One region of the Caulobacter sp. RL271 genome, then DNA from elsewhere that is predicted to be linked to it. Evidence: riboswitches for the same ligand, from Rfam matches in the RefSeq annotation. Region 1 holds a riboswitch; the other holds the start of a gene.
What was found. Region 1 has a riboswitch for cobalamin ahead of cobW (cobalamin biosynthesis protein CobW). Riboswitches for the same ligand answer to the same signal wherever they lie in the genome.
Positions count from the first base shown of each region.

Region 1 (3,496 bases):
ATCAGGTCGGCCGCGTAGAGGAGCAGGTTGCGGGCGTTGCCGATCCCGCCCTGGCGCAGATAGGCGAAGATCCGGTCGCAGACCTCGTGCGGAGCGATGGACACGTCCCGCCCCTCGCGGTCGACCTCCTCGTCCAGCAGCGCCACGAACAGCGCCCCACGCCGCCGGCACGACGCGGCGATCTCGTCCAGGCCGTAGGGCCAGTAGGCCCGTCCGCCGACCAGCCGCGCGACGACGATCCGGGCCTTGTCGATCACCTGCTCGACATGCAGGTCCACCGACAGCGGATGCTTGAGCCGCAGCAGATTGGCCAGACGGACGGTCGGGAAATCGTCGGGCAGTCCGGCCAGCGCCTGGGACAGGCACGCCAGGTCGCTGTCGGCGGCCGACAGGACGACGATATCGCCGGGGCTCTGCCCCAGGTCGACCGCCTCCTCGCCGTCGAGAACCTGGCCCGGCTGGACAGCGAGCAGATGCATCAGGCGATCATGGCCGCGATCAGCGGAGCGATGGCCTCCGCGTTCAGCCCCTTCTCGCCGATCACCACCAGCGACGAGGCGCGAGCCTCGCCCTCGCGCCAAGGCCGGTCGAAATAGGTCTGGATGCGCGGTCCGACAGCCTGGACGATCAGGCGGGCCGGCTTGCCCTGGACCGCCACCACGCCCTTGAGGCGCAGGATGTCGTGGGCTTCCAGCGCCCCCTTCAGGCGCGCGGTCAGGACATCGACGTCACCCACGACGCCGCCGCGCACCACGAAGCTGTCGAAGTCGTCGTGATCATGATCGTCCTCGCCTTCATGGTGCGACTTGCGGCTGTCGAGATCGTCCTCGGCCGCGACACCCAGGCCCAGCAGCACGGCCGGGTCCAGCGCTCCCTGGCGGGCGTGGACCACCTTGACGCCCGGGCGCAGGTGCTCGGCCAGCGAAGCCTCGACCCGGGCCAGGGTCTGAGCGTCGATCAGGTCGGTCTTGTTGAGGATGACAAGATCGGCGCAGCCCAGCTGTTCTTCGAACAGCTCCTCCAGCGGGGTGTCGTGATCAAGGGTCGGATCGGCCTCGCGCGCCTTGGCCAAGGCGGCCTCGTCATGGGCGAAGCGACCGGCCGCCACGGCGTCGGCGTCGATCATGGCGATCACGCCATCGACGGTCGCGCGGGTGCGCACCTCCGGCCAGGTGAAGGCCTTGACCAGCGGCTTGGGCAGGGCCAGGCCCGAGGTCTCGATCAGGATATGCTCGGGCGGATTGGGCCGGTCGATCAGCTTTCGCAGCGTCGGCAGGAAGTCGTCGGCGACGGTGCAGCAGATGCAGCCGTTGGCCAGTTCCAGAATGTCGTCGTCCGCGCAGCCCTCGACGCCGCAGCCGCGCAGGATCTCGCCGTCGATGCCGACGTCGCCGAACTCGTTGACCACGACGGCCAGACGCCGGCCGCCGGCGTTCTCCAGCAGATGCCGGATCAGGGTGGTCTTGCCCGCTCCCAGGAAGCCGGTCACCACCGTGGTGGGAATTCTCGCCATCGTCCTCGCCTCCGCCTGGGGCGGACGGGGGACGTGACGGCGCGCGGACCCGTTGCGTCTGGCCGCGCGGGTCGTGCTCTACCGCACCGGTGCACCCCGCCCGGCCTGCTTCATGGTCACGAAGGCCGGTCTCCTGGCTTACGCCCTCCCCTCGCGGCGCCTTCCCAGGACGCGAGGTCCCAGTGGCGTTGAGCCGTGAGGATCGACGGACGATCACAGTTGCGGGGGCAGCCGCGGTTTCACACCGCATTCCCGGAGGCCTCGCGGCCCCCATGCCTTCGAACCTAGGGCGTAGGCCGCGCCGCCCGCGGGGTCAAGGCCTCGCCAGGGCGGCTCAGCGCCCGGCGGTCACCTCGCGCAGGCGCGCGACCGGACAGTCGAAGGCGGGCGTGGCGGTGCTGCAGCCAGGGATGAACACCGGGGTAGCCAGGGCGGCGCGGCCAGGGTCAGGGGCGTGGCGGCGCGCAGTTGTGAAAGGCTCTGGCCGGTGAACCGCGTCCGGATCACCCGGACGCCATCGGCTCGCAGCCAGCGCTCGAACACCAGGGCCGCGCCCGGCTGGATCTGGTTGGGCTGATAGCCCGGCAGCGTCCATTCCAGCCGCAGCAGCCCACCGACCGTGGCCAGGGTGCCGTCATGACCGGCGATCACCACGACCTTGGCGTCGGAAGGGCCGATCGGCGCGCTTCCGCCATCCAGGGAGTCGAGAATCCGGCCCGTGATATTCCCCGCCAGCGCCTGGGCCACATAGGGCGTGCGCAGGCGCAGGTCGAACTCGGCCTGGTGCAGGAAGAAGGTCCGGGTCAGGGCGTCCTCGTCGACGCCCTTCCAGCCCAGACCCGCGAAGTCGCCGCCGTCGGCCCAGGCCATCAGCAGGCTCTCGGTGACGCCTGACGCGAACGCCTCGGGCCCCGAGAGGCTGACCAGATCCTCGCCATCGACGAAGCCGGGCTTGGCGTCGAGCGCGCGGCGCTTGCCCGGCGCGGGTGGGCACGGCCCCTTGCCGCACTGCATCAGGAAGGCGTCCAGTTGCTCGACTTCCTGGCGGTGACTGGCGCTCCAGGCGGTCAGATCGCCGCCGGCCCGGCCGGCCACGGCGGCCTTGGCCAAGGCCTTGTCGGGCGAGACGACGCCGGCCTTGACCGGCTCGAACATCGGATCGTCCTTGCCCTCGCCCACCGTATGGACGGTGTTGGCGCAAGTCGGGATCAGCCCCTTGGCGTAGGCTTCGCCGGTGGCGATCGTACGCTGGGTGACGTTGGCCCAGTAATAGGCCGCGCCACAGTCACCGGCCTTCAGCAGGCCTTCGGCCGCGTAGAGCTGGCGATAGTAGTCGCCCATCAGCGTGACCATCCGGCCGCCCCGTACGGTCAGGTGCCCCGGCGGAACATCGAAGCGCGGCCACGGCCTGGCCGAAGCCTCGCCCAGCCGCTCGGGCGTCGACATCGCCGCGCGCACGCCATGGCGGCTGAGGATGACCACCTTTTCCAGGCGATCGCCCGAGGGCGCGGCCAGCGCCGACGTCGCCGACAGCAAGGCGGCCGCGAGAGCGGCGAGCCGTATGGACAAGCGCATGCTCACAGCTTCACCACGATGCCGCGACGGTCCATGACATAGCCCAGCAGCCAACAGACCAGCATGTAGGCGATCGCGCACAGCAGCGAGCCCAGCGCGCCCGGCGTCAGGGCCTGGAAGACATGGATCCCGATCCAGCCATAGACGCCCATGCCCGGCGCGACCTCGATCATGTTCAGGACGACGACGAACAGTTCCGAGAACAGGTAGATCACCAGTGGATTGAGGCCGAACACCTGGAAGAAGCGCGTCGCCGGGTTCGGCGACTTGCCCTCGAGCAGCACGGTCAACCCGGCCAGAACGATCAGATCAATGCCGACCGTCAGCAGCACGAAGCTGCCGGTCCACAGCTTCTTGGCGATCGGGAACGCCGGGTTCCAGGCCAGGGCGGCGGCGATCAGAACGACG
Region 1 covers NZ_CP096040.1:2,233,378-2,236,873, reverse strand. The annotation lists gene cobN (cobaltochelatase subunit CobN) at 1-479, opposite strand, end outside; gene cobW (cobalamin biosynthesis protein CobW) at 479-1,513, opposite strand; cobalamin riboswitch at 1,620-1,808, opposite strand; gene MZV50_RS10855 (histidine-type phosphatase) at 1,862-3,088, opposite strand; gene MZV50_RS10850 (acyltransferase family protein) at 3,091-3,496, opposite strand, start outside.

Region 2 (3,496 bases), 630 kb from region 1:
GCAGCCGCGTCAGGGCGTCCGCCGGCGCCCTCGGCCCCGGCCACGGCTCGGGATTGATCCCGGTCGACAGGTCGAGCCAAGGACCTGGCGCGTCCGGATAGGCGGCCATCGCCTCGCGGAGACGGCCGCCGTGCCGGAAGGCGCCGATGGTGGAAATCGACGCCGTCATCGGCCTAGAAGCGCGCCCGCAGGCCGACGAAGGCCCCGCGTCCGGGCGTGCCGTAGTTCAGGATGGCCTGATAGTCCTTGTCGAAGGCGTTCTCGACGCGACCGAAGACCTCGTAGGTCTCGTTGATCGTGTAGGCGGCCCGCAGGTCGACCAGCGTATAATCCTTCACCACCTGGGTGTTGAGATCGTTGTTGTAGGTCTTGCCCACGTAGCGCGCCGCCACCGTGGTGGTCAGGCCCACCGGCCAGCGATAGGCCGCCGACAGATTGCCCATGTTCTTGGGGCGACGGGTCAGCTGCTTGCCCTTGCTGGCGCCCGACTCCGACTGGGCGTCGGTGTAGGTGTAGTTGCCCGTGACCGTCAGGCCCGCGACCGGCTTGATCTCGCCGATCAGCTCGACGCCTTGCGCCTTGGTCTTCTGGACGTTGCTGTAGTAGCCGAAGCGCGGGGTTCCGCCGGGCGCGCACAGCGGATCGGTGCCGCCGGTGCACGAGAAGAAGCGGATCTCGTTGTCGGCCTCGCGCTGGAACCAGGTGGCCGAGGCGCGAGCCTTGCCGCCGAAGAAGCGTTGCTCGACGCCGGCGTCCCAGCTGTCGAACTTCTCGGGCGACAGGTCCAGGTTGCCGTATTCGCTGTAGAGCTCGTAGAGACCCGGGGCGCGGAAGCCCTGGCCGAAGCTGGCGCGCAGCACGGTGTTCCCTTCGTTCAGCGCCCAGGCGGCCGAGGCCTGGCCCAGGGTGTGCGAACCGTAGGTGTCGTGGTCTTCGTAGCGGACGCCGGCGGTCAGGGTCAGACCCTTGACCACCTCGGCCTGCAGCTGGCCATAGACGCTGTCGACGCCGACCTTGCCTGTCTTGAACACCGGGTTCGGGTCGAAGGTCGACGGCGAGCGCGTGCGCATGCGCGCCTTCTCGCTCTCGGCCCCGAAGGTGGCGCTGAACACGTCGGTGAACGCGAACACGCCCTGGTACTCCCAGCGTTTGTTCTTGCCGGCGGCGTCGAAGGTCTGCGGGACGGTCGGGCGCAGCGGGTTGATGTTCTCACGGTCCGTGTCGGTGTAGGCATAGCCGACGCGGTTGTTCCAGCGGCCGTCCAGCAGGGCGAAGTTCAGGCCCGTATAGACGACCAGTTCCTCGGTGCGGCCGTATTCGCTGCTGTCGCCGTTGAAGGTGTCGAAGTCGTTCTTGCCCTTCGAATAGACAGAGCGAACCTCGGCCGAAACCGCGTCGCTGAACGTGTAGCGCAGACGACCCGACAGGCCTCGGTTCTGGTAGCCGTCGGTCTCCTTGCCGGTCTTCCAGGCCGAGAAGCCGTCGGTCGAGTAGAAGCCGCCGGCCACCCGCCAGGTGATCTTGTCGCTGGCGCCGCCCAGGCCGGCGCGCAGATAGCCGGTCTGGCGCGCGCCGCCTTCGACGTCGACCGAGGTCGTGAACGGAACGGTCGGATCGGCGGTGACGATGTTGACCACGCCGCCGATGGCCTGGCTGCCCCACAGGGTCGACTGGGCGCCGCGCAGGATCTCGATGCGCGAGATGTCGCCGACCAGCAGGTTGCCGCTGTTGAAGCCGCCCTGGGTCGAGGACGGGTCGTTCAGCTTGACGCCATCGATCAGCACCACGGTGTGCTGGGTCTCGGCGCCGCGGATGTTCAGGCTGGTCGAGGTCCCCGGCCCGCCATTGCGGGTGAAGCTGACGCCCGGCGTCTGGGCCAGGAGCTCGACGATGGAAACCGCCTGGCTGGCCTCGATGGCGCCTTGCGTCAGGACGGTGACCGACGCCCCGACCTTCTCGATCGGCTGGGCGGTGCGGGTGGCGGTGACCACCAGTTCGGCGACGCCATTGGCGCCGGTGTTGCCGGCGACGTCGGCCTCGGGCGCCTTCTGGTCGTCTGCGTGGGCGGCCCCGGCGAGCAGGACGGTAGCGAGAGCGGTGGAGCTGATAAGCGCTCGGATCATGGTCTTTCCCCTTTTCGAAACGACCCGCGCGTTGATCCGCGACGCACTCGCAAGCCCGCAAAAGCCACGCGTACGCCCCGGACCGCGGCGCGGCCCTGTGACTGTCGTTTCTCGGGAGACCCCGTTCGTTTGGCGCACCCCGGCCAAGCGATGAACGACCACGCCGGGCAGGTCTCCTGGCTCGCGGGTCGTTGCTCTTGGCGTCGCCTTCCCAGGGTCTGGACCCCAGTGGCATGTGACGCGAGAGCTCGCCGCTTACAGTTGCGGGGGCAGCCGAGGTCTTGAACCTCGTTCCCTTTTAATCCTCTTTCGAGGAGCCTGACGCGCCGCCAGCCCTATATGCTGCGCCGCACACCGTCAATGTGGAGCTTCCATGACATCGACCCTGGTGCTGGGCGGGGCCCGTTCCGGCAAGAGCGCCTTCGCCCAGAAAGCCGCGGAAAACGTGGCGTTTGGCGGTCGCCCAACCCTGATCGCGACCGGTCAGGCGTTCGACGACGAGATGGCCGAGCGGATCGCCCGCCACCGGGCCGACCGAGGCGAATCGTGGATCACCATCGAGGCGCCGCTGGACCTGTCGGGCGCGATCACCGCCCTGCCCGCCGACGCGGTCGCCGTGGTCGACTGTCTGACCCTGTGGCTGTCGAACCTGATGCTGGCCGAACGCGACGTCGAGGCGGCGGCGACCGAACTGGTCGCGGCGGCGGCGGCCTGCCCCGCCCGGCTCTGGCTGGTCAGCAACGAGGTCGGCCTGGGACTCGTCCCCGAGACGCCGCTGGGCCGCCGTTTCCGCGACGAGGCGGGACGATTGCACCAGCGGCTCGCCCAGGCGGTCGACGAGGTCTATTTCGTGGCGGCGGGATTGCCACTGCGGCTGAAGCCACAGGGGTGAAGGGTGAGCGGAAATCCCTCTCGCATGTGTTCAGACCGGAGACAAGGTGGACACATGTTCGGGGACATGGTGGACGGTTTTGCTCTGACGTAGGTCGATCTGGGCCACGACGTGACGGCGGTAGCAGAGGTCGAAGAGGCCATCCTGGTTGGTGGCGCGTAAGGCCATTTGCTTTCCGGCGAAGGCCTTGGATGTCCGCAAGGTGCGGCCCTTGAAGGCGAACTGGCCGCTGCTGCTGATCTTCCGCACGGTGGCCTGGGGCTCGTATTCTGGCGGGCGGATGCTGTCGGGCATGGATCTTTGACTCATGCGATAGCGGGTGGCGGGGGTGTCCATGGCCAGGGCTTCGTGAGGCCGCTTGAGGTTGTAGACCGTTCGCCAGGCGTCGAAGGCGCTCTGGGCGTGGGCAAGGGACCTGAAGGTTCGCGCGTCGAGCGCCTCGGCGTTCAGGGTGCGATGGAAACGTTCGTCCTTGCCCTGG
Region 2 covers NZ_CP096040.1:2,861,517-2,865,012, forward strand. The annotation lists gene cobD (threonine-phosphate decarboxylase CobD) at 1-169, opposite strand, end outside; gene MZV50_RS13460 (TonB-dependent receptor plug domain-containing protein) at 174-2,123, opposite strand; cobalamin riboswitch at 2,273-2,460, opposite strand; gene cobU (bifunctional adenosylcobinamide kinase/adenosylcobinamide-phosphate guanylyltransferase) at 2,497-3,015, shown strand; gene MZV50_RS13470 (IS481 family transposase) at 3,046-3,496, opposite strand, start outside.
Region 2: another riboswitch for cobalamin. It lies ahead of MZV50_RS13460 (TonB-dependent receptor plug domain-containing protein); the one in region 1 lies ahead of cobW (cobalamin biosynthesis protein CobW).